One region of the Streptomyces monticola genome, then DNA from elsewhere that is predicted to be linked to it. Evidence: riboswitches for the same ligand, from Rfam matches in the RefSeq annotation. Region 1 holds a riboswitch; each other region holds the start of a gene.

Region 1 (7,574 bases):
GCAGGCGAGGGCATCGGCTACGACCTGCTCGCCCTCGCGGTGCGCGCCGAGGCCGCGGGGACCGACCCGGAGGCCGCCCTGCGAGCCGCGGCCCGCGCCTACCGCGACGCGATCCGCGCGGCGGAGGCGCAGGCGTGAACCCGCACGGCAGCACCTCTGCGGACGCAGACGCAGACGCGACCCCGCATGGCAGCACCTCTGCGGACGCAGACGCAGACACAGACGCGACCCCGCATGGCAGCACCGCTGCAGACGCAGGCGCGTGCCCGCACGACCGCACCGCCGATGGGCCCCAGCCGCCGCTGTTCACCTGGGAGTTCGCGACCGATCCGTACCCCGCGTACGCCTGGCTGCGCGAGCACGCTCCCGTCCATCGCACCCAGCTGCCGAGCGGGGTGGAGGCCTGGCTGGTGACCCGGTACGCGGACGCCCGGCAGGCCCTCGCGGACCAGCGGCTCTCGAAGAACCCCGCGCACCACGACGAGCCCGCGCACGCCAAGGGCAAGACCGGTATCCCCGGCGAGCGCAAGGCCGAGCTGATGACACATCTGCTCAATATCGACCCGCCGGACCACACGCGGCTGCGCCGCCTGGTGTCGAAGGCGTTCACCCCGCGCCGGGTCGCGGAGTTCGCCCCGCGCGTACAGGAACTCACCGACCGGCTCATCGACGGCTTCGCCGCGAAGGGCGAGGCCGATCTGATCCATGAGTTCGCCTTCCCGCTGCCCATCTACGCGATCTGCGATCTGCTCGGTGTCCCGCGCGAGGACCAGGACGACTTCCGCGACTGGGCGGGCATGATGATCCGGCACGGGGGAGGGCCACGCGGCGGTGTCGCCCGCTCGGTGAAGAAGATGCGCGGCTATCTCGCCGAGCTCATCCACCGCAAGCGCGAGGAGCCCGGCGACGATCTGATCTCCGGCTTGATCAGGGCCAGCGACCACGGCGAGCACCTCACCGAGAACGAGGCCGCGGCGATGGCCTTCATCCTCCTCTTCGCCGGCTTCGAGACCACGGTCAACCTCATCGGGAACGGTACGTACCAACTCCTGCGCCACCCCGAGCAGCGCGAGCGTCTGCAGCGCTCCCTGGCGGCGAGGGAGAGCGGCCTCCTGGAGACCGGCGTCGAGGAACTCCTGCGCTACGACGGCCCGGTCGAGCTGGCCACCTGGCGGTTCGCCACCGAGCCGCTGACGGTCGGCGGCCAGGCCATCGCCGCCGGCGACCCGGTCCTGGTGGTGCTCGCCGCCGCCGACCGCGACCCGCAGCGCTTCGCCGGGCCCGACACCCTCGACCTCGCCCGCCGCGACAACCAGCACCTCGGCTACGGCCACGGCATCCACTACTGCCTCGGCGCCCCGCTCGCCCGGCTCGAAGGCCAGACGGCGCTCGCGACCCTGCTGCGCCGCCTTCCGGATCTACGGCTTGCGGTGGAACCGGATGAATTGCGCTGGCGCGGCGGCCTGATCATGCGTGGACTGCGCACGCTGCCGGTCGAGTTCGGCCCCGAGTGACAAGCCATAGAACTGACGGGGCGTCAAGACTGTGACTTTCACGTGATCTCCGCTGCATCGCCTTGTGACAAGCGTTCGACTCTCGCTACGTTCACTGTCGGCTCAGCAGCCACGGCAGCAGTCATGCCGGCAGTCACGCGAAAGGGAACCGCATGCTCTCCGGTAACGGCCGTCACCGACGCCCCCGCCAGGCTCCGGCCCTCGTGGTCGCGGCAGGCGTCACCGGATCGGCCATCGCCATCCCGCTGCTCGGCGCGGGCAGCGCGAGCGCCGCGGACGCCGCCACCTGGGACCGGCTCGCCGAGTGCGAGAGCGGCGGCGTGTGGAGCGCCGACATGGGCAACGGCTATTACGGCGGACTGCAGTTCACCCAGGCGACCTGGGAGGAATTCGGCGGCCTCGAGTACGCCCCGAGCGCCGACCTCGCCAGCCGTGCCCAGCAGATAGCCGTCGCCGAGCAGGTACTCGCCGAGCAGGGGCCGGGGGCCTGGCCGACCTGCGCCCCGGTCGCGGGCCTGGCGACCGAGGCTCCGGCGGAGCCCACGCCGACGCCCACGCCCACCGACCCGGGGTCCGAGAAGCCCGCGCCCGAGAAGCCCGCGCCGGGTGAGACGGAGACCGGGCCCTCCGAGCCGGACGGGACGCAGTCGCCGCAGCCGGAGTCGCCATCGGGCGAGCGTCCGTCGGACGAGCGGCCCGCGGACGAGCACCCCACCGACGAGCCGCCCACCGACGCCCCGTCAGCTGACGATCCGTCCGACGGCGCCCCCTCCTCCGGTGCGCCGACCGAACAGCCCACGACTCCGCCGTCCACCGACACTCCGGATGAATCGGGAGACAAGAGTCACGACGAGGGCGCGGGCAAACCGGACAACTCACATCAAGACGGCAAGGGTCGGCACCGCGGCGACCGCGCCCCGGAGGGTCCGGACGAGGGTCGCGACGGCAACTCGTCGGGCCGGCACGCCTCGCGCGGCGACGACTCCCGCGACGGCGGCGAGGGCGGCTATGAAGTCCGCCCCGGCGACAGCCTCTCGGCCATCGCCGCGAGCCGCGGCGTCGACGGCGGCTGGCCCGCTCTCTACGCCGCCAACGAGAAGACCGTCGGCGGCGACCCGGATCTCATCCTTCCCGGTCAGCACCTTGATCTGACCGGAAAATAACGGCAGTTCGGACATCGCTCCGCGGTGAATGTCCGTAATAAAGAGACATCGGCCCCGGTGAGAGATGGGTCTCATCAGCCCAGATCGTCTTTGTATTTCTGCCGATCGCATGTTTACGGTCGTGACCGCTCGCCACTGGCGGGCCCCGATGGCCGTCACGCCGAATCCTGCCGGCGGCTCTTGGGCACAGTCGTCGCGTAAAGCGCCGTAGGCAGGAGCGGGGGACCCAAGGTTTGTGCCGGGGCCGCACGTTGAGAGACGCGCGGACCGGCTTGGGGTGAAGCCGCCGGTACGTCCACGACGTACCCGGTGGCCGGGCAACTCACTTGGCCCGAACCCGACAGCTCACCTCGCAGGCGTCGGTGAGGGGATATCTCCATGCTGTTTTCCGGCAAGGGCAAGCACCGTCGTATGACCAAGGCCGAGAAGGCCGGCCGCGCCGTCGCCGTCGCCGGCGTCGCCGGTGCCGCGGTCGCCGCGCCGCTGATGACCGCGGGCACCGCCTCCGCCGCCACCTCCTCCGAGTGGGACGCCGTCGCACAGTGCGAGGCGGGCGGCAACTGGTCGATCAACACCGGCAACGGCTACTACGGCGGCCTGCAGTTCTCCGCCTCCACCTGGTCCGCGTACGGCGGCACCAAGTACGCCGCCACCGCCGACCAGGCCTCCAAGGCCCAGCAGATAGAGATCGGCGAGAAGGTTCTCGCGGGTCAGGGCAAGGGCGCCTGGCCGAACTGCGGCACCGGCCTGTCCAACGCCGCGTACAGCGGCGGCGGTTCGCAGCAGCAGAGCGCCCCCGCGCAGGAGTCCGCCCCGCAGCAGCAGGAGCAGAAGTCGGCGCCGCAGCAGCAGGCCGCTCCGCAGACCGAGGCCCCCAGCACCAAGGCCGAGACCCCGAAGAAGACCGTCGAGACCCCGACCGGCAAGAAGGTCGAGAAGGGTGACGGCGAGTACAAGGTGAAGACCGGCGACACCCTCTCGAAGATCGCCGAGGCGGAAGGCGTCAAGGGCGGCTGGCAGAAGCTGTACCAGCTGAACAAGGACATCATCGACGACGCCGACTTCATCTTCCCGGGCCAGCAGCTGCACCTGAAGTAAGCAGCCGTACCTGAAGCGGGCAGCCGCGCCCGCAGCGGGCGGCCACGCCTGAAGCGGGCGGCCACGCCTGAAGCAGCCGGTACGCGTCGCCCGGCCGGCCGAGCAGTACCCCCACCACCACTCGGCCAGGCCAGGCGCGCGGCCCGTACCGCGGTCACATCCCCCCCACACCCCGCCCCGGCGCGCATTCCCCCGTACGCGCCGGGGCGGGGTCATGTCCGGACGCCCGCGCCTCGAACGCGGGCCGGAAGGCGCTCGTGAATTTGTCCACTCTGTGACTACTGCCCAGTAATAAAGAGGTCGGCAACGAGGTCTTTTGCCCCGCACTGCGGGCCTTCGGGCCTCTTTTCGTCCCAGGGGACGGGCGGTCGGCTGGCCGAAGCCGTCGGGGCGGTTAGGCTCGGGAGACGCAAGGCCATGCAGACCGCGGCGCACGCACAAAGTGCGTCCACCCCTATGCGTCACATCCCAGAAGGAGATGCTCGTGCCGTCCATCGACGTCGTCGTAGCCCGGGAAATCCTGGACTCCCGAGGCAACCCCACGGTCGAGGTCGAGGTCGGCCTCGACGACGGCAGCACGGGTCGTGCTGCCGTTCCGTCCGGTGCCTCCACCGGTGCCTTCGAGGCCATCGAACTCCGTGACGGTGACCCCAACCGTTACCAGGGCAAGGGCGTCGAGAAGGCCGTCCTCGCCGTCATCGAGCAGATCGGCCCGGAGCTGGTCGGCTACGACGCCACCGAGCAGCGCCTGATCGACCAGGCCATGTTCGACCTGGACGCCACCGACAACAAGGGCTCGCTCGGCGCCAACGCCATCCTCGGCGTCTCGCTCGCCGTCGCCCACGCCGCCTCCGAGGCCAGCGACCTGCCGCTCTTCCGCTACCTGGGCGGCCCCAACGCGCACCTGCTGCCGGTGCCGATGATGAACATCCTGAACGGCGGCTCGCACGCCGACTCCAACGTGGACATCCAGGAGTTCATGATCGCCCCGATCGGCGCGGAGTCCTTCTCCGAGGCCCTGCGCTGGGGCACCGAGGTCTACCACACGCTCAAGAAGGTCCTGAAGGACAAGGGCCTGGCCACCGGCCTGGGCGACGAGGGCGGCTTCGCCCCGAACCTGGACTCCAACCGCGAGGCCCTCGACCTGATCGTCGAGGCCATCAAGCAGGCCGGCTACGAGCCCGGCCAGCAGATCGCGCTCGCCCTGGACGTCGCCGCCTCCGAGTTCTACAAGGACGGCAAGTACCAGTTCGAGGGCAAGGACCGCTCCGCGGCCGAGATGACCGAGTACTACGAGGAGCTCGTCTCCGCGTACCCGCTCGTCTCCATCGAGGACCCGCTGTACGAGGACGACTGGGCGGGCTGGAAGGTCCTCACCGACAAGCTGGGCAGCAAGGTCCAGATCGTCGGCGACGACTTCTTCGTCACCAACCCGGAGCGCCTGGCCCGCGGTATCGAGGAGGGCTCCGCCAACTCCCTCCTGGTCAAGGTCAACCAGATCGGTTCGCTGACCGAGACCCTGGACGCCGTCGAGCTGGCCCAGCGCAACGGCTACAAGTGCATGATGTCCCACCGCTCCGGCGAGACCGAGGACGTCACCATCGCCGACCTGGCCGTCGCCACCAACTGCGGCCAGATCAAGACCGGCGCCCCGGCCCGGTCCGAGCGCGTCGCCAAGTACAACCAGCTGCTCCGTATCGAGGAGATCCTCGACGACGCCGCGGTGTACGCGGGCCGCTCGGCCTTCCCGCGCTTCAAGGGCTGACACAGCCCCTGGGGCCCGTAGAAAGCCCGGTTACGTACGTCCCCGCACTCGGTCCCGTACCGTGTGCGGGGACGTACGCGCGTATCGGGGAGGCGGGTCAGTCGTGGCAGCAGCGAAGAAGGACCGTGACCGGTTCTCCACCGCCACACGCCTGCGGCTGTTCGGCGAGCAGACCGCGGCCCGCGTCTACCGCTCCCAGACCCGCCGCCAGGCCCGCCGCTCCCGGCTCACCGGCCGCGCGGCCCTGCTCGCCCTGGTCCTGTGCTCGCTGATCGTGGCGCTCGCGTACCCGATAAGGCAGTACGTCGCCCAGCGTGCCGACATCCAGGAGCAGGAGCGCAAGCTGGCCGACGCCCGGGAGCGGACCGAGGAGCTGCGCGACGCGAAGGCCCGCTGGCAGGACCCCGCGTACGTGGAGCGCCAGGCCCGCGAGCGCCTGCACATGCAGCTGCCCGGCGAGACCGGCTTCACCGTGCTCGACCCGGACGCCGAGACCCGGCGCCGCACCGACCGGGGCGCGGCCGACCGTGCCTGGTATGTCAACCTCTTCGACGGCGTCGACAAGGCGGACCGCAGCAGCACCGACGACTGACGCCGTCGTACAACACTCACCGAAAGACATAAGCACCGGCATGGAAACGCCCCCGCCCTCCACCCCGCGCACCGAGCCCACCGACGCCGACGTCGAGGCCTTCAAGCAGCAGCTCGGCCGCCCGCCGCGCGGCCTGCGGGCCATCGCCCACCGCTGCCCGTGCGGTCAGCCGGACGTGGTGGAGACGGCCCCGCGGCTTCCCGACGGCACCCCCTTCCCGACGCTGTACTACCTGACGTGCCCGAAGGCCGCCTCGGCGATCGGCACCCTCGAGGCCAACGGCGTGATGAAGGAGATGACCGAGAGGCTCGCCGTCGACCCCGAGCTCGCCGCGGCCTACCGCGCCGCCCACGAGGACTACATCCGCCGCCGCGACGAGATCGAGGAGCTCTCCGGCTTCCCGAGCGCCGGCGGCATGCCTGACCGCGTGAAGTGCCTGCACGTCCTGGTCGCGCACTCCCTCGCCGCGGGCCCGGGCGTGAACCCCCTGGGCGACGAGGCCGTGGCGATGCTGCCCGAGTGGTGGCGCAAGGGTTCGTGCGTGCCCTCCCATACAAGCCCCTCCGGCGATTGAGGAGCGGGGGTCTGGGGGCAGAGCCCCCAGGACACGGCGCCGCACAAGACCACGAACAGGAGCCCCCACCCATGACCCGGGTAGCCGCGATCGACTGCGGCACGAACAGTATTCGCCTCCTCGTAGCCGACGCGAACCCCCGAACCGGGGAACTCCTCGACCTGGACCGGCGCATGACCGTCGTCCGCCTGGGCCAGGGCGTCGACAGGACCGGACGGCTCGCGCCCGAGGCCCTGGAGCGCACCTTCGCGGCCTGCCGCGAGTACGCGGACGTGATCAAGGAACTCGGTGCGGAGCGCATCCGCTTCGTCGCGACCTCGGCCTCGCGCGACGCCGAGAACCGCGCCGACTTCGTGCGCGGTGTCGTGGACATCCTCGGCGTCGAGCCCGAGGTGATCAGCGGTGACCAGGAGGCGCAGTTCTCCTTCACCGGTGCGACCAAGGAGCTGACGGGCCGCACCGACCTGGCCCAGCCGTATCTGGTCGTCGACATCGGCGGCGGCTCCACGGAGTTCGTCGTCGGCACCGACAGCGTCCGCGCCGCCCGCTCCGTGGACGTCGGCTGCGTACGGATGACGGAGCGCCATCTCGTCCACGACGGGAAGGTCAGCGACCCCCCGAGCGAGGCGGAGACCGGCGGGATCCGGGCCGATATCGAGGCGGCCCTCGACCTCGCCGAGGAGACCGTGCCGCTCCGCGAGGCCCGCACCCTTGTCGGGCTCGCGGGTTCGGTGACCACGGTGGCCGCGATCGCGCTCGGCCTCGAGGAGTACGACTCCGCCGCGATCCACCACGCGCGCATCCCCTATGAGCAGGTCGTCGAGATCACCAAGCGGCTCCTGAGCTCGACGCACGCCGAGCGCGCCGC
Region 2 (7,574 bases), on a different contig from region 1:
GCGGTGCGGGTGCTCCACACGTCGAACGGCGGGCGCCCGTTGTCGGGTTCGAGGCGGCCCGTCCGGGTCCAGCCCCACGCGGCGTACGCGGCCGAAGCGGCGGTGCTCGTCGGTTCGAGGAGTGTGGTGACGAGGTCGGCGTTCACACGGACGAGGAGCTGTTTCTGGAGGCGGTCCGCGATGTGGGTGCGGCGCCTGGAGGGCAGCACCATCAGTTCGGCGACGGTGAACACCCGCCCGGACAGGGTGAGTTCCTCGATCTCCTGGACCCGCCCGCCGCTTTCCGGGATCCCGCCGCCGTTCTCCTGCACCGGTGCGCCGCTCTCCTGGACCCGGCCCGCGTGTTCCTCGGGTTCGACACGCAGCCCTCGCCACCACTCGCCGTCGCGGCTCGGCGGATAGCCGTAGACCGCCCCGACCAGGGAGGTCTCGCTGGCTATGAGCATGTCGAAGCCCGGGCGCTGCACGTCCTGCGCGAACCGCAGCAGAAAGGTCCTGCGGTCGTGGTACTCCCGGTCCGGCGATGCGCGGTAGGACGCGACGTAGAGATCGGCGATGGCTTCCCGTTGCTGGTCCGCCTGCCATCGGCTCAGCCGTCGTAAGAACACCTCTGCCATCCCAACAGCGTGACAGCGTGCGGCGGTTCGCGGAACCTGCGGATCGCACGCATCAGGCCCGGCACATTGAATGTGCCGGGCCTGATGTCTTCAGTAGCGGGGACAGGATTTGAACCTGCGACCTCTGGGTTATGAGCCCAGCGAGCTACCGAGCTGCTCCACCCCGCGTCGGTGAACACAACTATACGCCATCCGCGGGACGCCTCACGCCACATTGCCGCCCGTCGCCCACGGCCGCCGCACACGGCCGCCGCACACGCCCGTCGCACACGGCCGCCGCACGGGGCCTCGGGGCGTGGCCTCGGGGCGTGGCCTCGGGGCGTGGCCGTGGAGGCGGTCATGGGGCGTGGCCGATCCGGCCACCTGCCCGACGGCCGTCATTGCGGAGCCGCGTGTGCGGTCAGTAGTGTCGCGTGCACTATGAGTGGCATGAGGCGGGTGGCAGGGGAGCGACGGCGCGGCGGTTCCGTTGTGGCGCTGGCACTCGTGCTGTGCGCCCTGTTCATGGGCCTGTGCCACGCGGACGGCCATGCGGCGGTCACTCCCGCTCCCGGCGCGGTCACCGCCGCAGACGGCGCGCTCACCGCCACGAAGGGCGCGGTCACCGTCACGAGGAGCGCGGTCACCGTCACGAGCGGCGCCCTCGGTGGCGGCGGCCACCACGGCTGCCCTGGCCCCGGCCAGAGCGAGCACGCCGCGGCCGAGCACCACTGGGCCGCGCAGCAGGCGGAGCGTGCGGACAGCGGGCACCCGGGCCGCGAGGCCGGGACGTGGCCGGTGCGGACGGCGGTGCGCGAGCTGTGCGCGCCGGTCAGGGCGGGCCCGGGGCGAAGTGCCCGCAGCGGCCATGACCTGCTCATCGCCCTTGGGGTGGACCGGAACTGACGGATACGGGAAGTCGACGCCAACTCATCCGCGTATCCGACATCCGTGTATCCGAAGGGTCACTCTTGTGCCTCGCATGCTGAGCAAACTCCTGCCCGCGGCGGCCGCCGTGGGGAACACCCCCGTCCTGTGGATCGACGAGCCCACACCCCCCGCCGACCCGGGCGGCCGCGGCTATTGGGCCAAGCTCGAGGGCTTCAACTTCGGCGGCATCAAGGACCGCGCCGCCCTGCACATGGTCGAACGCGCCCGTGCCCGGGGCGAGTTGAGGCCGGGGCAGCCCATCGTCGAGTCCACATCGGGCACCCTCGGCCTCGGCCTCGCGCTCGCCGGGGTGCTCTACGGACACCCCGTGCACATCGTCACCGACCCGGGCCTCGAACCGATCGTCGAGCGGATGCTCGCCGCGCACGGGGTGCGGGTGCATCTCGTGCGCGAGCCGAGCGCCGAAGGCGGCTGGCAGCAGGCCCGCGTGGACCGGGTCGCCGAGCTGATGTGTGCCAAGGACATGGCGGGCGCCTGGTGCCCGAACCAGTACCACAACCCGGACAACCCGGACGCGTACGGCCCGCTCGCGGCCGAACTCGCCGGACAGCTGGGGCAGATCGACGTCCTGGTGTGCGCCGTGGGCACCGGCGGTCACTCCGCGGGGATCGCCCGTGCGCTGCGTACCTCGACCATGCCGGCGCTCGAACTCGTGGGCGTGGACTCCATCGCGTCCACGATCTTCGGCCTGCCCGCCGGGCCCCGGCTCATGCGCGGCCTCGGCTCCTCGATCCATCCACGCAACGTCGACCACGGGGCCTTCGACGAGATCCACTGGGTGGGGCCCGCGGAGGCGGTCGCCTGCGCCCGGCGGCTCGCGGAGCGGCAGTTCGCGACGGGCGGCTGGAGCGTGGGCGCGGTCGCCCTCGTCGCCGGCTGGCTGGCGCGCACCCGGCCGCGCGGCACCCGGATCGCCGCCGTGTTCCCCGACGGCCCCCAGCGCTACTTCGACACCGTCTTCAACGACGAGTTCTGCGCCAGGAACGGCCTCGGGGACGGTCTCACCGGCGGCCCCGTGCCCGACCGCCCGGAGCCGTACGAGCCGTGCCGAGGCGAGGTGCACGGCTGGACCCGGCGCGTCACGGACCGGACGGCCGCCCGGTGATCGCGCTCTGGAAGCGGGTGGGCGCCTTCGAGCCCGCAGCCCGCCTGCTCTTCGTCAACCAGTTCACCATCAACCTCGGCTTCTACATGCTGATGCCGTACCTCGCCGCGCATCTGTCGGGGGACCTCGGGCTCGCCGCCTGGGCCGTCGGCCTGGTGCTCGGGGCCCGGAACCTGTCGCAGCAGGGCATGTTCCTGGTCGGCGGCGCGCTCGCGGACCGGCTCGGCTTCAAGCCCCTCATCGTCGCCGGGTGCGCACTGCGGACCGTCGGGTTCGGGGCGCTCGCCTTCGCGGACGGCCTGGCGGTGCTGCTCGCCGCCTCGGTGGCGACCGGGCTCGCGGGGGCGCTGTTCAATCCGGCGGTACGCGCGTACGTCGCCGCCGAGGCCGGTCCCGAACGCCGCGTCGAGGCCTTCGCGCTGTTCAACGTCTTCTACCAGGCGGGCATCCTGCTCGGGCCGCTCGTCGGGCTCGCCCTGATCGGCGTGGACTTCCGGCTCGCCTGCGGTGTCTCGGCGGTGCTGTTCGCAGCCCTGTCCGCCGTGCAGATCGCGTATCTGCCGGTACGCCGCCGGGCCCCGGGCGCGGGCGAGGAGCGCGGCCAGTGGCGGACCGTACTCGGCAACAAGGCGTTCTGGCTCTTCTCCGGCGCGATGACCGGCTCGTACGTCCTGTCCTTCCAGGTCTATCTGGCGCTGCCGCTCGCCGCGGACAGCTCCGTGGTGACGACGGCCCTGTTCGTGGTCTCGGGCCTGGTCGCGCTCTTCGGGCAGCTGCGGATCACCGACTGGTGCAAGCGGCGCTGGACCCGTGACCAGTGCCTGGTGGCGGGGCTCGGCCTGATGGGGGTCGCGTTTCTCGCTCCCGCTGCCTTCGGCGGCGGTGCGGTGGCGCTCCTCGTGTGCGCGGCCGTGCTCGCGGCGGGGACCGCGGTCCTCTACCCGTTCGAGATGGACACGGTGGTGGCCCTCGCGGGGGACCGCTGGGTGGCCACGCACTACGGCCTCTACAACACGGTGTGCGGTATCGGCATCACCGCGGGGAACCTGGGCACGGGCGCACTGCTCGACCTGTCACGGCGCACCGGCAACCCGGCACTGACCTGGCTGATCCTCGCGGCCCTGGGCGGGGCCTGCGCGCTGGCGGTGGGGTCGCTCGCCCGTGGCGGGTGGCTGGCAAATCCAGCCCGTCCGGCGCTTGAGGACGAGCCCGCAGGGCGATCTGCGGTGCCGGGGGCGACGGTGCGGGATGTGATCCGCGAGCCTGGTCCGGGCGCTCGCACGCACCCGCCGGGTAACTCATACGGCCGCTGAGGACTCGCTCCCCGCCCCGGGTGCGTCAACCCTGGGTGGGGAGCGGCACAGGTCCGCCACCGCGGTGCGGATGTGGCAGGAGATACCGGTGGGGCAGCCAGGAGGCAGTGCGGGCGAGGACCCGGACGAGCACGGAAAGCGGAAGGCACCCCACCTCACGCACGCGCACTCCTTCGTACGCGCCCTGCCGGTGCTGCTCGTCGTGGTCGGCCTGATCTCCGCGCTGCTCACGCCGCCCCGCTTCACCGCCGCGCCGCTGTTCTCGGCGGCGCCGCTGATCGCCGCTCCGTTCTTCGGGCTCGCCGCCACCCTGCTGACCGGAATCGCCGCCTCGCTCTCCGTCCTCGGCCTCCAGCTGCACTACGGCACCCTCGGCCGCCCTCAGGAGGCCACGGAACTGGTCAATGTGATCACCGTGGCCGCCCTGGCCGTCCTCATCAATGTCGTCGTACGCCACCGGGGCGAGAAGCTGGCCTCCGCGCGGGAGATCTCCGAGGCCGCCCAGCGGGCCGTGCTGCCCGAGCCCGATGGCCGGATCGGGGGCTTCGAGGTGGCCGCGCGGTACGAGGCCGCGCAGGCGGACGCGTTCATCGGCGGTGACCTGTACGCGGTGCAGGACACCCCGCACGGCGTCCGGCTGATCGTCGGCGACGTACGCGGCAAGGGGCTCGGCGCGGTCGAGGCGGTCGCGGTCGTGATCGGTGCCTTCCGCGAGGCCGCCGAGCAGGAGGCCACCCTGGAGGCGGTGGCACAGCGCCTGGAACGGGCCCTCGCGCGTGAGGGCACCCGGCGCGACGGCCTCGACGCCTTCGAGGGCTTCACGACCGCGGTGCTCGCGGAGCTGCCGCACGAGCAGGAGGCCGTACGCCTCATCAACCGCGGCCACCCGGAGCCGCTGATGCTCTACGCGGACGGGGTGCTGCGGGTGCTGCGCCCCGCCCAGGCGGCGCTGCCGCTCGGCATGGGCGACCTGGGGACCTGGCCGGACCACGCGGAGGAGGCGGGTTTTCCGTGCGGGGCCACGCTGCTCTTCTACACGGACGGCCTGTCCGAGGCGCGTGACGAGCAGGGCGCGTTCTACAACCCGGCAGCGCGCCTCAGGGGCCGGATGTTCGCCGAGCCCGACGCTCTGCTCACCACTGTGGCCGATGAGGTACGAGCGCACACCGGGGGCAGTGGGACGACCGATGACATGGCGCTGCTCGCGGTACGGCGGCCCGCACCCTCACCCTCAGTGAGGGAAGAGCAGCCCTCCGCATAACAACTGACGAACCGTCAGCAAAAGGGAGGCCAAAGAATCGCGGTAAGCGCGGGTCAACTCGCCCGGTTCCGCCCCCTCGTGTCCTATTAAGCCCTGGCCATAGCCATGAACGATCAGCCGGAACAGCTTGGAATCCGGTACCGCTGTCTATTAACGTTCGATAACGCAGCGCGGTCGTCCCAGCCGTCACAAGAGTCGGCTCCGTGCGCACACGCTTAATCCCGCAAGGGAGCCGGGGAACCACCAACTTGGGGTGAATCGGACACCTTCGCCGGGACTGTCCACTGCGGAGTCCGCAGAGATGGTCACGGCACCGAGGCGCCCGTAGGAAACCTTCCTGTTCCGAACCCGTCAGCTAACCCGGTAGGCGAGAAGGAAGGAAAGGAGTGCGCCCCCGTGGCGACCCCGTCTGGCCGAAGCAGGACCGCCGAATCCTCGTATGTTCCGGACGCCGACCATGAGTTCGGCTACGACGAGGAGCCCTGGGAAGAGTGGAACCCCACCGAGGAGTCCATTCGCCCCGTACGTGGCAGGCACCGCGTCGGCAAGCAGCGCGGCGGTTTCGCGCGTAGCTCCACGGTCCTCGGCGTCGGCGTCATCGCCGCCGTCGGAGCGGGCGGCATCGCGACCGCCAAGGACCGTCCTCCGGTACCGATATCCCTGCCCGACCTCTCGGGTGTCACCGACTCGCTGCCCGAGGCCGAGTCGCTGCCGGGCGTCGGTTCGCTGATATCCGACGACTCCGGGTCTTCGGACTCCGGTGACGACTCCGGGTTCTCGGGGGTCACCCAGGCCACCGCCGCATCCGCCGCCACTCCGGTCGCCGAGATCGGGGGCGAGCCGCAGGCCCAGTCGGCCGACGCCGGCGAGGCCCTGCGCACCCGCATCATGCAGCAGGCCGAGTCCAAGCAGGACGAAGCGGCCGCCGCCGAGCAGGCCGCCGCGGCCGACGCCGCCGCCAAGGCCGCCGCCGAGAAGGCCGCGGCGCAGCAGAGCGAGGCCGAGCGCAAGGCCGCCGAGGCCAAGCGCAAGGCGGAGGAAGAGGCCCGCCGCAAGGCGGAGGCCGAGCGCCTCGCCAAGCTGGCCAGGAGCTTTGTGCTCCCGCTCTCCTCGTACACGATCTCCACCACCTACGGCCAGGCCGGCTCCATGTGGGCCTCCGGCTACCACACGGGCCTGGACTTCGCCGCTCCGACCGGTACGCCGATCAAGGCGACGCACACCGGCACCATCAAGGAAGCGGGCTGGTCCGGCAGTTACGGCTACCGCACCGTCCTCGAACTCGAGGACGGCACGGAGATCGCGTACAACCACCAGTCATCGATGAACGTCAGCGTGGGCCAGAAGGTCACCACCGGCGATGTCATCGGCCGTGTCGGCTCCACCGGCAACTCCACAGGGCCGCACCTCCACCTGGAGGTCAAGTCCGGCGGCGAGCTGGTCGACCCGGCGGCATGGCTGCAGAGCAAGGGCCTCAACCCCTGACATCACCTGGATTCCGGCAGTCCTGGCGGCCTACCCCCCGACGTCAGGGCTGTCGGTCCAAGGCATGCCATCGGTGAGGTGAGGCATGTCTTCAACGGCGCCGTCCTGCGGGGTCCTGTCCGGGCCCCTGCGGGTTCCTGTCCGGAATATCCCCGCAGGCGGCGGTTGTTGATCACCGTATGACTTCTCTGCGCACCCTTGGCTCCTCCGACCTCGAGGTCTTCCCGCTGGCACTCGGCGGCAATGTCTTCGGCTGGACCGCCGACCAGGAGCATTCCTTCGCCGTGCTCGACGCCTACACCGAGGCCGGCGGCAACTTCATCGACACCGCCGACGCCTACTCCGCGTGGGTGCCCGGCAATCAGGGCGGCGAGTCCGAGACCCTGATCGGCAAGTGGCTTGCCGCCCGCGGCAACCGCTCCGATGTCGTCATCGCCACCAAGGTCGGCGCCCACCCCGAGCTCCGCGGTCTCGCTCCCGCCACCATCAAGGCCGGAGTCGAGGCGTCCCTGCGCCGGCTCGGCACCGACTACATCGACCTTTACTACACGCACTACGACGACCCGTCGGTGCCGGTCGAGGAGATCGTGTCCACGCTCGACGAACTGGTCCGCGCGGGCACCGTCCGGGCCGTCGCCGCCTCCAACATCTCGCCCGAGCGGCTGCGCGAGTCCCTGGAGTTCGCCGAGCGCGAGGGCCTGGCCCGCTATGCGGCGCTGCAGCCGCACTACAACCTCGTCTCGCGCGACACCTACGAGGGCGAGCTCCAGGAAGTCGCCTCCAAGGGCGGTCTCGCCGCCGTGCCCTACTACGCCCTGGCCTCCGGCTTCCTCACCGGCAAGTACCGGCCGGGCGCCGATGTG
Region 3 (7,574 bases), on a different contig from region 1:
GCCGCACCGACTACAGGTCGTCGCGACTGCAGATCGTCGCGACTCCGGCATGTCGGGGCGCCCGGACGCCGCGACTTCGGCAGGTCGCGACCCCCGGGGGCGTCGGCGCTCCGGGCGGCTCGGTCACGTTCCGCGACCGGCACGTCGCCTTCCGATCACGCGGATCGCAGTCGAGACCTACGGCCGGTGTCCACACATCGCGGAGAATCGCCGAAATTCGTCGAACGCTTGTCGAACGCAGGGCCAAAGCTCTGCCCACAGTCCGCCGAAAGGCGGCCGATTGCCCGTTTCCTGAAGCCGGGAAACCTCCCGAAGATTGTCGGCGTCGCGTACCGCCGGGTACAGTCACCGCACTGCTCTGCCCCCTGCTGTCGAGGCGAAAGAGAAGTTGGTGAACGACCAGCACGGCCATGCCGCCGGTTACGACGGCTATTCCACCGGTGCCTTCGACACCACCTCTTTCGACGCCGACCCGCTCTTCGGCACGATGCCGGGGGCCGACACCGCGTACGACGCGGGGCACAGCGGCCAGTGGGACAACGGCCAGTGGAACGGCGGCCAGTGGTCGGCCGGGACGCACGAGACCTACGCGACCGGCGCGCACACCACACTCGGCCAGGACCCCTACGGCCAGTACGAGACCGGTGCCTACGACACGACCGCCATGTGGGCGACCGCCGGGTACCAGCAGCTCGCCGACATCCCGGCTCAGCCGGGACCGCAGTCCGCCGAGCAGTGGGACGCCACCGGCCAGTGGCAGACACAGAGCTTCGAGCAGCCCACGGGCCTCGAGCACGGCCAGTCCCTCCTCGAGACCGGCGCGTACGACGCCACCGCCTGGAACTTCGACGGCAGCGCGGCGACCGGCGCCACGGACACCACGGGTGCGTACGACACTGCCGGTGCGTACGACGCGTACGACACGACCGGCTCGTACGACACGACCGGCGCCTACGAGACCTACGGCGCGACGGCCTTCGACACCCCGGCCTTCGGCACGACGGTGTTCGAGCAGCCGGGCGGCGAAACCCCGCAGGCCGAGCCCGCGCAGGGCGAACAGCCGCACGCCGACGGCCGGTTCAGCGAGAGCGAGTTCGCCGGCGCCTCCGCGCCCGGGGACGACGGCCCGTTCCCGGACGAGGCCGACGGCGCGTTCGCCGCGGCCGGTCCGCGCGGCCGCAGCCGCCGCCGCGCCCCCGCCAAGCGCTCCGCGCTGCTCACCGTGGCCGTGCCGTCGGTGTGCGCGCTCGGTGTCGCGGGCGTCGCCGCCGCGTCGGTGGCCGGTGGCTTCGGCAGCGACCAGGGCGAGACGACGACGCAGGCCGCGCCCGACCCCGGCGCCGTCAAACCGGCCGCCGCCAACAACAAGCTGGACACCCAGCTCGCGAATCTCTCCGCGGACGCCGATGACTTCGCCGACCGCGCGAGCCGCACCCAGGAGCGGATCGACCTCAAGGAGCGCCAGGAGGCCGAGCGCAAGCGCAAGGCCGCGGAGGCGGCGCGCAAGGAGGCGATGCGGCCCAAGTTCGCGCTGCCGGTGAAGCAGCACGGGCTGAGCGCCTACTACGGCCAGGCCGGCATCAACTGGATGTCCGTGCACTCCGGGATCGACTTCCCGGTCTCCTACGGCACGCCGGTCCTCGCCGCGACCGACGGCACCGTACGCACCCAGTGGAACAGCGCCTACGGCAACATGGCGATCGTGACCGCCCCCGACGGCACGGAGACGTGGTACTGCCACCTCTCCAGCACGAAGATCCGCAGCGGGTCCGTGAAGGCGGGCGACACGATCGCGTACTCCGGTAACTCGGGCAACTCCACCGGCCCGCACCTGCACTTCGAGGTGCGCCCCGGCGGTGGCTCGGCCATCGACCCGCTGCCCTGGCTGCGCGGCCACGGCCTCGACCCGAACTAAGCGCTCCGCGGCAAGTTCGTTACGGCACCTGCGGGTGCGTCGTGGCTGGTCGCTCCCCCAAGCTCTCGGCTCCGCTCGAGCAGGGGGGACCCCCATCGCGGCGGAGCCGCATATCGACACAGCCCCGCGCCCCTTCGGGGCACGACTGACCGCACCGCACTTCCCCCGAGCCGAACCCGAACCCGCCGGAACCAGGGAGCGCCTCCCGCCTGGGCACGCCCCCTCGCTCGCCGACGGACAGGTCAGAGCTTCTCGACCGGTGCGTACCGCAGCAGCAGCACCTTCGGCTTGGGCTCGCCGAAGTCGATCGTCGCCCTCGCCTTGTCTCCCGCGCCCTCGACCGAGACGACCGTGCCGAGGCCGAACTGGTCGTGTGTGACCCGGTCTCCGACCGCGAGCGACACCACCGGCTTGTCGCCGGCGCGCCGGGTCGCGAAGCCCGAGGGGCCGCCGCGGGAGCGGGAGGAGGACAGCGAAGAGACCACGCCGGCCGCGGGGCCGCTCGCGCTCCTGGACGGCGGCGGGGCCATCGGGCCCGTGCGCTTCCAGTCCAGGTGCTGCTCCGGGATCTCCTCCAGGAAGCGGGACGGCGGGTTGTACGACGGCTGGCCCCAGGCCGAGCGCATCGTCGAACGGGTCAGATAGAGGCGCTCGCGGGCGCGGGTGATGCCGACGTACGCCAGACGGCGCTCCTCCTCCAGCTCCTTGACCTGGCCGAGCGCGCGCATGTGCGGGAAGACGCCGTCCTCCATGCCGGTCAGGAACACCACCGGGAACTCCAAACCCTTCGCGGTGTGCAGGGTCATCAGCGTGATGACTCCGCCGCCGTCGTCCTCGTCCGGGATCTGGTCCGAGTCGGCGACCAGCGCGACCTGCTCCAGGAAGTCCGCGAGGGTGCCTGTCGTGCCGGCCCCTTCGCCGTCGTCCCCGTGCTCCTGCTCGAATTCCAGGGCCACGGCGGCGAGTTCCTGGAGGTTCTCGATGCGGGTCTCGTCCTGCGGGTCGGTGGAGGCCTGCAACTCGGCGAGATATCCGGTGCGTTCGAGCACGGCCTCCAGGACCGTGGCCGGGCCCGCGCCGGACTCGACGATGGTGCGGAGCTCTTCCATCAGGGTGTTGAACCGCTTGACCGCGTTCGCCGAGCGGGCCGCCATTCCGTAGGCCTCGTCGACGCGCTTGAGTGCCTGCGGGAAGCTGATCTTCTCGCGCAGCGACAGCGCGTCGATCATCGCTTCCGCGCGGTCGCCGATGCCCCGCTTCGGGACGTTGAGAATCCGGCGCAGCGGGACCGCGTCCTCGGGGTTGGCGAGGACGCGCAGATACGCGAGGACGTCCCTGACTTCCTTGCGTTCGTAGAAGCGGACGCCGCCGACCACTTTGTAGGGCAGGCCGACGCGGATGAAGATCTCTTCGAAGACACGGGACTGGGCGTTCGTGCGGTAGAAGACCGCGACGTCTCCGGCCTTGGCGTCGCGCGCGTCCGTGAGGCGGTCGATCTCCTCGGCGACGAACTGCGCTTCGTCGTGCTCGGTGTCCGCGACGTAACCCGTGATGCGGGCGCCGTCGCCGGCGTTCGTCCACAGGTTCTTGGGGCGGCGGCTCTCGTTGCGCTCGATGACCGCGTTGGCCGCGCTCAGGATGGTCTGTGTGGAGCGGTAGTTCTGCTCCAGGAGGATCGTCGTCGCGTCGCCGTAGTCCTCCTCGAACTGGAGGATGTTACGGATGGTGGCGCCGCGGAAGGCGTAGATCGACTGGTCCGCGTCACCGACGACGCACAGCTCGGCGGGCTCGACCGCGGGCGATCCGTCCGGCAGCGGCGCACCGGTGCCGACCAGCTCCCGCACCAGTGCGTACTGCGCGTGGTTGGTGTCCTGGTACTCGTCGACCATCACGTGGCGGAAGCGGCGGCGGTAGTGCTCGGCGACGTCGGGGAACGCCTGGAGCAGATGGACCGTCGTCATGATCAGGTCGTCGAAGTCCAGGGCGTTGGCCTCGCGCAGCCGCTGCTGGTACATCGTGTACGCCTGGGCGAGGGTCTTCTCGAAGCCTCCCCCAGACTCCGTCTGGGAGGTGCCCCCAGCGGCCTGGCCGACGAAGGTCTCGTCGTCGATCAGTTCGTTCTTGAGATTGGAGACCTTGGCGCTGAAGGACTTCGGCGGGAACTTCTTCGGGTCCAGATCGAGGTCGCGGCAGACCAGGGCCATCAGGCGCTTGGAGTCGGCGGCGTCGTAGATCGAGAACGAGGAGGTGAAGCCGAGCTTCTTCGACTCGCGGCGCAGGATGCGCACGCACGCACTGTGGAAGGTCATCACCCACATCGCGTTCGCCCGCGGGCCCACGAGTTCGGCGACGCGCTCCTTCATCTCGCCCGCGGCCTTGTTCGTGAAGGTGATCGCCAGGATCTGGCCCGGGTGGACATTGCGCTCGGCGAGCAGATACGCGATGCGGTGCGTCAGGACACGGGTCTTGCCCGAGCCGGCGCCGGCGACGATGAGCAGGGGGGCGCCGGAGTGCACGACGGCCGCGCGCTGGTTGTCATTGAGCCCGTCGAGGAGAGCGGCCGGGTCCACCGCGGGGCGGGGGGCGCCGTCGCGGTAGTAGGCGTCGCGCGGCGGGGGCGCGTCGAAGCGCCCGCCGAAGAGGTCGTCCGAAATCTCCTCCGGAGCGTGCTCCTCGGGGGGTGGCGGGGGTCCCTCGGCCTTGGGCTGCAGGTCCGCCAGGAAGCTGTCGTCAAAGAGGCTGCTCATCGCCTACCGAGTCTAGGGCGCCCCACCGACAGTGGGTTCCGGGTTATCAAGACGGTATCCGCATGCTCACTCAGCGCTAAAGTCACGAAAATGTATCGGGCATATCGACCATCAACCTTCCCAGCGGCCACAGCGGTTGGCTAGCGTGCTCCGCGGGCTGCTCGTACCCCCACCGGCGAACCACGCCGGGAACGGGCGGCCTGCGCCGAGTCCGGAGCGCCCAGACGGCAACCCGGAGCCGGGGACCCACCTTGAACCTTGGGGTGAATCGGTCCCGTACAAGAGCACAACGTACGAGACCGTAGGGCAGCCCTTCCGAACCACCCGCCCGAACCCGACAGCTAACCCGGTAGGCGGCCAACGGAAGGAGCGCCTCCTTTGGCGTCGCACCGCAAGCCGCGGTCCAGGTCGGGTCTCATACGTACCTCCCAGGCCGTCGGCATCACCACCGCCGCACTCACCTCCGTGGCCCTGCTGTCACAGACCGCGGGCGCAGCCCCGGCCGAGCCGAAGCCCACGCTCGAAGAGGTCCAGAAGAAGGTCGACGACCTCTACCGGCAGGCCGGCGTGGCCACGCAGAAGTACAACGCCGCCAAGGAGCGCACCGACCAGCAGCGCGGCGAGGTGGACGGTCTGCTCGATCAGGTCGCCAAGCGCACCGACAAGCTCAACGACGCGCGCCGTGAGCTCGGTTCGCTCGCCGCCGCCCAGTACCGCAACGGCGGCACCTCCGAGACCGCGAGCCTGCTGCTCGCCGACGACCCGCAGCAGATGTTCGACCAGCGGCAGCTGATGAGCCGCCTCAGCGACCGGCAGAAGCGTGCCGTCGACGACTTCGAGGCGCTGCAGAACGAGGCCACCGAGAAGCGCGGCGAGGCGCAGAAGAGCCTGGAGACGCTGACCGAGGCGCAGAGCGACCTCAAGGAGAGCAAGCGGGCCGTGCAGTCCAAGCTCTCCGAGGCGCGGGAGCTGCTTTCGAAGCTGACCGCCGAGGAGAAGGCGCGGCTCGCGGCGATCGAGAAGAAGAAGGAAGAAGAGGCCAAGCGCAAGGCCGAGGAACTGGCCCGCAAGCAGGCCGAGGAGGAGCGGCAGCGCAAGGCCGAGGAGGCCGCGCGCCAGGAGCAGGAGGACCAGAACTCCGGCGGCTCCGACAGCGGCTCGGGCTCGGACTCCGGCTCCACCGACACCTCGTACGCCGCCAAGGCCGAGAAGGTGATCAGCTTCGCCGAGGCCCAGATCGGCAAGCCGTATGTGTGGGGCGCCACCGGCCCCGACTCCTACGACTGCTCGGGCCTGACCCAGGACGCCTGGAAGACCGCGGGCATTTCGCTGCCGCGCACCACCTGGGACCAGGTCGAGGTCGGCACCACGGTCAAGACCGCCGACGCCAAGCCGGGTGACCTGGTCTTCTTCTACGACGACATCAGCCACGTCGGCATCTACATCGGCGGCGGCAAGATGATCCACGCCCCGAAGCCGGGCGCGAATGTGCGCGTCGAGTCGATCTACTACATGCCGATCCACAGTGTGGTGCGGCCCGCGTAGAGCGCGCCCTCAGGACACTGAAATCGCGCCCTTAAGACGCGGAAATCGCGCCCTTGAGACGCGCAAATGACGAGGGGCCCGGACCGCTGCGGCGGTCCGGGCCCCTTCTCACGCGGTGGCCGCGGGCTATGTCCAGAGCGTCGCGATGAAGATGTTCACCGTGGTCAGCGCGCCGACCGCGATGAACATCCCCTTGTCCACCCGCTCCTCGTCACGCTTCACATAGACGAGGGCCAGGACGACGATCAGCACCGCCAGCTTGACGCCGATCTTGATGTTGTCGACCGTCTGGCCGTCGGCCTGGTTGAGGCCGACCAGGGCCACGCCCGTGATCAGCATCGTCAGCGCGCCGTGCAGCATCGGGGGCGTGAACCGCGCCGTGCCGTCGCCCATCGCCTTCACCTGCGTCAGGAACCCGCCCAGGAGCGAGGCGATCCCGACGATGTGCAGGGCGACGAAGACATTGATGAGTACGTCCATGAGGCCGGAGCCTAGCCGGGGCCGTACCACCTCCCTGTAGGCAGGTGGGGCACAACAGCCGCATCGGTCGCAGGCCTACGTCGACAGGGCTCCGTGTCCCATCAGTTCAGTCACATACGGTCACCACACTGTGCGCTTGCGCCAGTTACGCACATTCCGTCACCAAGTCGTGACGCTCAGGTTTAGCGTCCTTGCTCAGGTGACCGGCGCCCCATCGCCGCCCCGCCCCGTAGGGCGGCTGCCGGCCACCACCGCCGAGAAGAGGTCCGGCGGCGGCCCGCTCCCCCTGTGCGGGCCGCCGCCGGACGCGTAAGGAAGTGGACGCGTGGCCGCTCACCGAAAGCCCAGACAGCGCTCGCTCAGTGGCCATACGGCCCGCACCGCCGCCACTCTGGCACTCGCCGGAGCAGCGTCGGGTGCGGCCCTCGAAGGAACCGGACACGCGGAGCCACGTCTCACACCGGCCCAGGTGAAGGCCAAGGTCGACCGGCTCTACCACGACGCGGAGATCGCCACCGAGAAGTACAACGGCGCCAAGGAGAAGGCCGAGGCGGCCGAGGACCGCATCGACGCCCTGCAGGACGAGGCCGCCCGCAAGACCCAGCGGCTCGACTCCGCCCGCACCGCGCTCGGTTCGGCCGCCACCGCCCAGTACCGCACCGGCGGCATCGCCCCCGCCGTCCAGCTCGCCCTCGCCTCCGACCCGGACGACTATCTGGAGCGGGCCACGCTCGCCGACCGGGCGAACAGCCGCCAGGCCGCCGCCGTCGAAGGGGTGCGGGAGCAGCTGCGCGAGCTCGACCGGCTGCGCGCGGAGGCCGGCCACGAGCGCGATGAACTCGACGACCAGCGGGCGCGGTTGCGGTCCCACAAGAAGAACATCACCG
Region 4 (7,574 bases), on a different contig from region 1:
TTCACCTCGGACACCGCCCTGCACCCGCGCCGGCTGCTCGACTTCCTCGACGCGCGGCCCGAAGGGCTCTACCGCATCAAGGGGTTCGTCGACTTCGGCGCGCACGACCCGGGCAACCGGTACGTCCTGCACGCCGTGGGCCGCTTCCTGCGCTTCTACCCGGAGCCGTGGCCCAGGGATGCCGAGCGGGTCACGCAGCTCGTGCTCATCGGCTCGGGCGTCGAGGGCGGCAGGCTGCGCGCGGACCTGGAGGGATGCCGGGACACGGAACCGCAGGACGCCCGGGCCGAAGCCATGTGGGGCGTCCTGCGGTACGTGGACGAGCGTGAGCCGGAGTCGGAGCCAGGGCCCGGAACCGGGGCCGAAACCGGGGCCGAAACCGGAGCCGAAGCCGAAGCCGAAACCGGGGCCGAAGCCGAAACCGGAGCTGGGCCCGAGCCCGCGCTCGAGCCCGGACTCGGGTAGCCGCTGCACTGAGGCCGGGGCCGGGGCCGGGGCCGTTACACAGGCCCCGCGACGAACGCCACCGGCTTCGACAGCGAGACGCCCGAGCCGTCACGGCGCGGGTCGACCTCCGGCAGCTCGGCCGGTGTGCCGTTCCGCTGTGCGGCCCGCGCGGGCACCGCGCCCGCCCAGGCCAGGGACAGGCAGTCCTCGCCCTTCAGGAACCGCTGGCAGCGCACACCGCCGGTGGCGCGGCCCTTGCGCGGGTACTGGTCGAACGGGGTGATCTTGGCCGTGGTCTGCACCGAGTCGTCGAGCGTGCCGCGCGAGCCCGCCACCGTGAACACCATGGCGTCGACCGCCGGGTCCACCGCCGTGAACGAGATCACCTTGGCGCCCTCGGTGAGCTTGATGCCTGCCATGCCGCCCGCGGGACGGCCCTGCGGCCGCACCTGGGACGCCTGGAAGCGCAGGAGCTGGGCGTCGTCCGCGATGAAGACCAGATCCTCCTCGCCGGTGCGCAGTTCGGCGGCGCCGACGATGCGGTCACCGTCCTTGAGGGTGATGACCTCCAACTCGTCCTTGTTCGACGGATAGTCGGGGACCACGCGCTTGACGACGCCCTGCTCGGTGCCGAGCGCGAGGCCCGGCGACGACTCGTCGAGCGTCATCAGACAGACCAGCGTCTCGTCGCCCTCCAGGCTCAGGAACTCCGAAACCGGCGCCCCGCCCGAGAGGTTGGGCGCGGACGCGGTGTCCGGGAGCTGGGGCAGATCGATGACATTGAGCCGCAGGAGGCGGCCCGAGGAGAGCACCGCGCCGACCTCGCCGCGCTGGGTCGCGGGCACCGCGGAGATGATCACGTCGTGCTTGACGCGCTTGGCCTCGGCGTCGAAGGAGACCTCGCCATTGGCCGTGCGCGCGAGCAGGCCCGTCGAGGACAGGAGCACCCGGCACGGGTCGTCGGCGACCTCGAGGGACACGGCCTGCGCGGGCGTGCCCGCGGATTCGAGCAGGACCGTGCGCCGGTCGGTGCCGAACTTCTTCGCCACGGCGGCCAGTTCGGAGGAGACCAGCTTGCGCAGCTCCTGGTCGGAGTCGAGGATCCGGGTGAGCTCCTCGATCTCCGCGTTGAGCTTGTCGCGCTCCGACTCCAGCTCGATGCGGTCGTACTTGGTGAGGCGGCGCAGCGGGGTGTCCAGGATGTACTGCGTCTGTGTCTCGCTCAGGGAGAAGCGCTCCATCAGGCGCTCCTTGGCCTGCGCGGAGTTCTCGCTGGAGCGGATGAGGCGGATCACCTCGTCGATGTCGAGCAGCGCGACGAGCAGGCCCTCCACCAGGTGGAGACGGGCGCGCTTCTTGCCGCGGCGGAACTCGCTGCGGCGGCGTACGACATCGAAGCGGTGGTCCAGATAGACCTCGAGGAGTTCCTTGAGGCCCAGGGTGAGGGGCTGGCCGTCCACCAGAGCGACGTTGTTGATGCCGAAGGACTCCTCCATCGGCGTCAGTTTGTAGAGCTGCTCCAGGACGGCCTCGGGGATGAAGCCGTTCTTGATCTCGATGACCAGGCGCAGCCCGTGGTTGCGGTCGGTGAGGTCCTTGACGTCGGCGATGCCCTGGAGCTTCTTCGCGCCGACCAGGTCCTTGATCTTGGAGATGACCTTCTCGGGGCCGACGGTGAAGGGCAGTTCGGTGACGACCAGGCCCTTGCGGCGCGCCGTCACGTTCTCCACGGCCACCGTCGCGCGGATCTTGAAGCTGCCGCGGCCCGTCTCGTACGCGTCCTTGACGCCGGAGAGTCCGACGATGCGGCCGCCGGTGGGCAGGTCCGGGCCCGGGATGAACCGCATCAGGGTCTCGAGGTCGGCGCCCGGGTGCTTGATGAGGTGGCGGGCGGCGGCGATGACCTCGCCGAGGTTGTGCGGCGCCATATTGGTCGCCATGCCGACGGCGATGCCCGACGAGCCGTTCACCAGGAGGTTGGGGTACGCCGCGGGGAGGGCGACCGGCTCCTGCTCCTGACCGTCGTAGTTCGGGGCGAAGTCGACCGTGTCCTCTTCGATCGACTCCGTCATCAGCGAGGTGGCGTCGGCCATCCGCGCCTCGGTGTACCGCATCGCGGCGGGCGGGTCGTCGTTGCCGAGGGAGCCGAAGTTGCCGTGGCCGTCGACCAGCGGCACGCGCATGGAGAACGGCTGGGCCATGCGCACCATGGCGTCGTAGATCGAGGCGTCGCCGTGGGGGTGCAACTTACCCATGACCTCGCCGACGACGCGGGCGCACTTCACATAGCCGCGGTCGGGGCGCAGGCCCATCTCGTTCATTTGGTAGACGATGCGGCGCTGCACCGGCTTCATTCCGTCGCGCGCGTCGGGCAGGGCGCGGGAGTAGATGACCGAGTATGCGTACTCGAGGAAGGAGCCCTGCATCTCGTCGACGACGTCGATGTCGAGGATCCTCTCCTCGAAGTCGTCCGGCGGCGGGGTCTTCGTGCTGCGGCGGGCCATCGCTGCTGCGGCTCCTTCACGTTCCTGTGCGGGGCAATCTCCAGTTCTGACGCGGACCATTGTGGACCGAGCCACTGACAACGCGGACCGCGACCCGTCCAATCCGCCCTCGCGAGGGCCTCAGAGCATCGCTTACGGCGTACCCGGAGGATCGCTCACGGCGTACCGGCACCGGGAACTTCGCCAGATGTCCGCGCGCTTGCATACAGTGACAGGACTGCCTTGACGTCTGCCATGACGACCGTCATCCGGGCACGTCACCGGCGCGCCATCCCCGTACGTCATCTCGCGATCGAAGGGACTTACATGCCCATGGGTCATACGGCCACGGCCGAGGCCGGCTCCGGCGGCCTGACAGCGACCGAGCACCGCCTCGCCAACGGCCTGCGCGTGGTGCTCTCCGAGGATCACCTGACCCCGGTCGCCGCGGTCTGCCTGTGGTACGACGTCGGCTCCCGCCACGAGGTCAAGGGCCGTACCGGCCTGGCCCATCTCTTCGAGCACCTGATGTTCCAGGGCTCCGGCCAGGTGAAGGGCAACGGCCACTTCGAGCTGGTGCAGGGCGCCGGGGGCTCCCTCAACGGCACCACGAGCTTCGAGCGCACCAACTACTTCGAGACGATGCCCGCCCACCAGCTGGAGCTGGCCCTGTGGCTCGAGGCCGACCGGATGGGCTCGCTGCTCACCGCGCTCGACGACGAGTCGATGGAGAACCAGCGCGACGTCGTCAAGAACGAGCGCCGCCAGCGCTACGACAACGTCCCTTATGGCACGGCGTTCGAAAAGCTCACCGCGCTCTCCTACCCGGAGGGCCACCCCTACCACCACACCCCGATCGGCTCGATGGCCGACCTGGACGCGGCCACGCTCGAAGACGCCCGGAACTTCTTCCGCACGTACTACGCGCCCAACAACGCGGTCCTGTCGGTCGTCGGCGACATCGACCCCGAGCAGACCCTCGCTTGGATCGAGAAGTACTTCGGCTCCATCCCGGGCCACGACGGCAAGCAGCCCCCGCGCGACGGCTCCCTGCCCGAGCGCATCGGCGAGGAGCTGCGCGAGGTCGTCGAGGAGGAGGTGCCGGCCCGCGCCCTGATGGCCGCCTACCGCCTCCCGGAGGACGGCACGCGCGCGTGCGACGCCGCCGACCTGGCCCTGACCGTCCTCGGCGGCGGTGAGTCCTCGCGGCTCTACAACCGCCTGGTGCGCCGCGACCGCAGTGCCGTCGCCGCCGGCTTCGGCCTGCTCCGCCTCGCGGGCGCCCCGTCGCTCGGCTGGCTGGACGTCAAGACCTCGCACGACGTCGAGGTGCCCGTGATCGAGGCCGCCGTCGACGAGGAGCTCGCCCGGTTCGCCGACGAGGGCCCCACGCCCGAGGAAATGGAGCGCGCCCAGGCCCAGTTGGAGCGGGAGTGGCTCGACCGTCTCGGCACGGTCGCGGGCCGCGCCGACGAACTGTGCCGGTACGCCGTCCTGTTCGGTGACCCGCAGCTCGCCCTGACCGCCGTCGGCCGGGTCCTCGACGTCACCGCCGACGAGGTGCGGGAGGTCGCCAAGGCCCGCCTGCGCCCCGACAACCGCGCGGTGCTCGTGTACGAGCCCGTGACCCCCGAAGACGGCGCAGAAGCCGACGGGACCGCCGAGCAAGCCGCACAGGAAGAGGAGGCGGCGAAGTGACCGAGCAGCTCGCCACCATGGAGTTCCACCCGCAGCCCCAGGCGGGCGCGGCCAGGCCCTGGGCGTTCCCGGCCCCCGAGCGCGGCGCGCTGCCCAACGGCCTCACGGTCCTGCGCTGCCACCGCCCCGGCCAGCAGGTCGTCGCCGTCGAGATCAGCCTGGACGCGCCGCTCGAAGCCGAGCCCAAGGGACTTGACGGCCTTGCCACCATCATGGCGCGCGCCTTCTCCGAGGGCACCGACAAGCACTCCGCCGAGGAGTTCGCCGCCGAGCTGGAGCGCTGCGGCGCCACGCTCGACGCGCACGCCGACCACCCCGGTGTCCGGGTCTCCCTCGAAGTCCCGGTCTCCCGGCTCTCGAAGGCGCTCGGCCTGCTCGCCGACGCCCTGCGCGCCCCGGCGTTCGAGGACAGCGAGATCAAGCGCCTCGTGCGCAACCGGCTCGACGAGATCCCGCACGAGATGGCCAACCCGTCGCGCCGCGCGGCCAAGGAGCTCTCCAAGGAGCTGTTCCCGGCCACCTCGCGCATGTCGCGGCCGCGCCAGGGCACCGAGGAGACCGTCGAGGCCATCGACGCCACCGCGGTGCGGGCCTTCTACGACGCGCATGTGCGGCCCGCCACCGCGACCGCCGTCGTGGTCGGCGACCTGGAGGGCACCGACCTCGACGCGATGCTCGCCGAGACCCTGGGGGAGTGGACGGGCAACACGGCACAGTCGCGCCCCGTCCCGCCCGTCGTCGCCGACGACACCGGCCGTGTCGTCATCGTCGACCGTCCCGGCGCCGTCCAGACGCAGCTGCTCATCGGCCGCGTGGGACCCGACCGGCACGACAGCGTCTGGCCCGCCCAAGTCCTCGGTACCTACTGCCTGGGCGGCACCCTGACGTCCCGACTGGACCGCGTCCTGCGCGAGGAGAAGGGCTACACCTACGGTGTGCGGTCCTTCGCCCAGGTGCTGCGTTCGGGCCCGGACGGCAGCGGCGCCTCCATGCTCGCCATCAGCGGCTCGGTGGACACACCCAACACCGGCCCGGCTCTGGACGACCTGTGGAAGGTGCTGCGTACGCTCGCGGCCGAGGGCCTCACGGACGCCGAGCGCGATGTCGCCGTACAGAACCTCGTCGGCGTGGCCCCGCTGCGCTACGAGACGGCGGCGGCCGTCGCGGGCACCCTCGCCGACCAGGTCGAGCAGCATCTGCCCGACGACTTCCAGGCGCAGCTGTACCGGCGTCTGGCGGAGACCGGCACCGTGGAGGCCACCGCGGCCGCCGTGAGCGCCTTCCCGGTGAACCGTCTGGTGACGGTCCTCGTGGGCGATGCCGCGCAGATCGCCGAGCCCGTGAAGGCGCTCGGTATCGGTGAAGTGACGGTTGTCACGGGCTAGTAGAAGCGGGCGACGGACCTCGGACCCCGGTGGTGTATGTGCCACCGGGGTCCCGTTATGTCCGAAATTTCAGGGTGGTTGAGGGTCTGCCCTGTGGCGTGCACTACAAAAGGCCCGTTGTGTTTGTGGTTTGAAAGATGTCCCGTTTAGCGTCGGTCCGGCTGTTCGTCAGCAATGCGCCGCACCCGCGGCACCGAACAGTCATCGCCGAGTCCCCGCATGGCGCGAGCCAGGGGAGCCGGGGACCCACTCAGTCCCTGGGGTGAATCGGAGGCCCTCCTGACCGGGGGCGTCCGTAGGAGACCTTCCTGCTCCGAACCCGTCAGCTAACCCGGTAGGCGAGAGGGAAGGAAAGGACACAGCCACTTCATGGCCTTCGCCCGTGCCACCGGGAAGCACCGCCGTCCGAACCGTCTGACGCGCAAGAGCGCCAACATCGCGGGCGTAGCCGCCCTCACCACGACCGGCGTCATCGGCACCCTTGCCTCCCCGGCACTCGCCGCGGACACCGCCGCCGCCGAAGACACCGGCATCAACCAGGCCGTCTCCGTGGGCGGTTCGCTCGCCGACCACATCGACGCCCAGGCCGTCGCCCAGCAGGAGGCCGCCGAGCAGGCCGCCGCGCAGAAGAAGGCCGAGGAGAAGGCCGAGGCCGAGGCCAAGCGCAAGGCCGAGGCGAAGGCGAAGAAGGAGCGCGAGGAGAAGGAGCGCAAGGAGCGCGCTGCCCGCGAGGCCGAGCGCAAGCGCCTCAACAGCTTCACCTCGCCGATCCCCGGCTCCTACGTCTCCACCGGCTACAAGACCGGCGGCGCCGTCTGGTCCTCCGGCAGCCACACCGGCATCGACTTCCACGCCGCGTCCGGCACCGCCGTGCACGCGGTCGGCTCGGGCACCGTCGTCGAGGCGGGCTGGGGCGGCTCGTACGGCAACAACGTGGTGATCAAGATGAACGACGGTACGTACACGCAGTACGGCCACCTCTCGTCCATCGGCGTCTCGGTCGGCCAGTCCGTCACCCCGGGCTCCCAGATAGGCCTCTCGGGCGCCACCGGCAACGTGACAGGCCCGCACCTGCACTTCGAGGCCCGTACGTCCCCCGACTACGGCTCGGACATCGACCCGATCGCGTACCTGCGCTCGCACGGCGTGAGCGTCTGACACGACGCCGCGTCAAGGAAGGCCCCTGGCACTCGCCGGGGGCCTTCCTTGTGTGTGGGGCCCCGGGGCGTGTTCTGGCCAAAAGATATCCATGGATTCCCGCCGCCCATCGGAAATTCAAGTGTGCTGCAATAGAGTCACTTCTCGGCGTCGCTGAACGAGCGTCAATCGACCGCGTTTCACGGGGATGCGGCGCGTATTTCAAGAGTCGGAGGTCCGGTCATGCGCATTCCCGCGCACTCGGTATGCACGGCCATCCGGGACGACATCGTCGCCGGTGTCTTCGAGCGTGGCAGCCGGCTCACCGAGGAAGTGCTCGCCCGCCGCTACGGCGTCTCCCGGGTCCCGGTCCGCGAGGCCCTGCGCACGCTGGAGGCCGAGGGCTTCGTCAGCACCCGCAGAC

Evidence for each region. A riboswitch is a leader RNA that binds a small molecule or an ion and turns the genes downstream of it on or off. The one in region 1 is predicted to bind cyclic di-AMP.
Region 2: linked by a shared signal. The riboswitch ahead of ACFQVC_RS38995 (M23 family metallopeptidase) and the one ahead of ACFQVC_RS37520 (transglycosylase family protein) in region 1 are both predicted to bind cyclic di-AMP.
Region 3: linked by a shared signal. The riboswitch ahead of ACFQVC_RS24735 (C40 family peptidase) and the one ahead of ACFQVC_RS37520 (transglycosylase family protein) in region 1 are both predicted to bind cyclic di-AMP.
Region 4: linked by a shared signal. The riboswitch ahead of ACFQVC_RS00580 (M23 family metallopeptidase) and the one ahead of ACFQVC_RS37520 (transglycosylase family protein) in region 1 are both predicted to bind cyclic di-AMP.

The regions. Positions count from the first base shown of each region.
Region 1 is NZ_JBHTCF010000026.1:5,173-12,746, forward strand. It holds gene ACFQVC_RS37505 (nucleoside triphosphate pyrophosphohydrolase) at 1-138, shown strand, start outside; gene ACFQVC_RS37510 (cytochrome P450 family protein) at 303-1,514, shown strand; gene ACFQVC_RS37515 (transglycosylase family protein) at 1,667-2,677, shown strand; cyclic di-AMP (ydaO/yuaA leader) riboswitch at 2,871-3,051, shown strand; gene ACFQVC_RS37520 (transglycosylase family protein) at 3,056-3,775, shown strand; gene eno (phosphopyruvate hydratase) at 4,254-5,540, shown strand; gene ACFQVC_RS37530 (FtsB family cell division protein) at 5,644-6,132, shown strand; gene ACFQVC_RS37535 (DUF501 domain-containing protein) at 6,173-6,706, shown strand; gene ACFQVC_RS37540 (Ppx/GppA phosphatase family protein) at 6,778-7,574, shown strand, end outside.
Region 2 is NZ_JBHTCF010000029.1:55,783-63,356, forward strand. It holds gene ACFQVC_RS38965 (hypothetical protein) at 1-617, opposite strand, end outside; tRNA gene ACFQVC_RS38970 (tRNA-Met) at 712-785, opposite strand; gene ACFQVC_RS38975 (hypothetical protein) at 1,047-1,502, shown strand; gene ACFQVC_RS38980 (PLP-dependent cysteine synthase family protein) at 1,579-2,652, shown strand; gene ACFQVC_RS38985 (MDR family MFS transporter) at 2,649-3,965, shown strand; gene ACFQVC_RS38990 (PP2C family protein-serine/threonine phosphatase) at 4,054-5,226, shown strand; cyclic di-AMP (ydaO/yuaA leader) riboswitch at 5,429-5,611, shown strand; gene ACFQVC_RS38995 (M23 family metallopeptidase) at 5,623-6,711, shown strand; gene ACFQVC_RS39000 (aldo/keto reductase) at 6,891-7,574, shown strand, end outside.
Region 3 is NZ_JBHTCF010000011.1:150,690-158,263, forward strand. It holds gene ACFQVC_RS24725 (M23 family metallopeptidase) at 392-1,915, shown strand; gene pcrA (DNA helicase PcrA) at 2,158-4,662, opposite strand; cyclic di-AMP (ydaO/yuaA leader) riboswitch at 4,870-5,034, shown strand; gene ACFQVC_RS24735 (C40 family peptidase) at 5,041-6,207, shown strand; gene ACFQVC_RS24740 (hypothetical protein) at 6,334-6,687, opposite strand; gene ACFQVC_RS24745 (C40 family peptidase) at 7,013-7,574, shown strand, end outside.
Region 4 is NZ_JBHTCF010000001.1:139,654-147,227, forward strand. It holds gene ACFQVC_RS00560 (CobW family GTP-binding protein) at 1-465, shown strand, start outside; gene ACFQVC_RS00565 (DNA gyrase/topoisomerase IV subunit A) at 501-2,951, opposite strand; gene ACFQVC_RS00570 (M16 family metallopeptidase) at 3,258-4,628, shown strand; gene ACFQVC_RS00575 (M16 family metallopeptidase) at 4,646-6,013, shown strand; cyclic di-AMP (ydaO/yuaA leader) riboswitch at 6,209-6,369, shown strand; gene ACFQVC_RS00580 (M23 family metallopeptidase) at 6,383-7,171, shown strand; gene ACFQVC_RS00585 (GntR family transcriptional regulator) at 7,394-7,574, shown strand, end outside.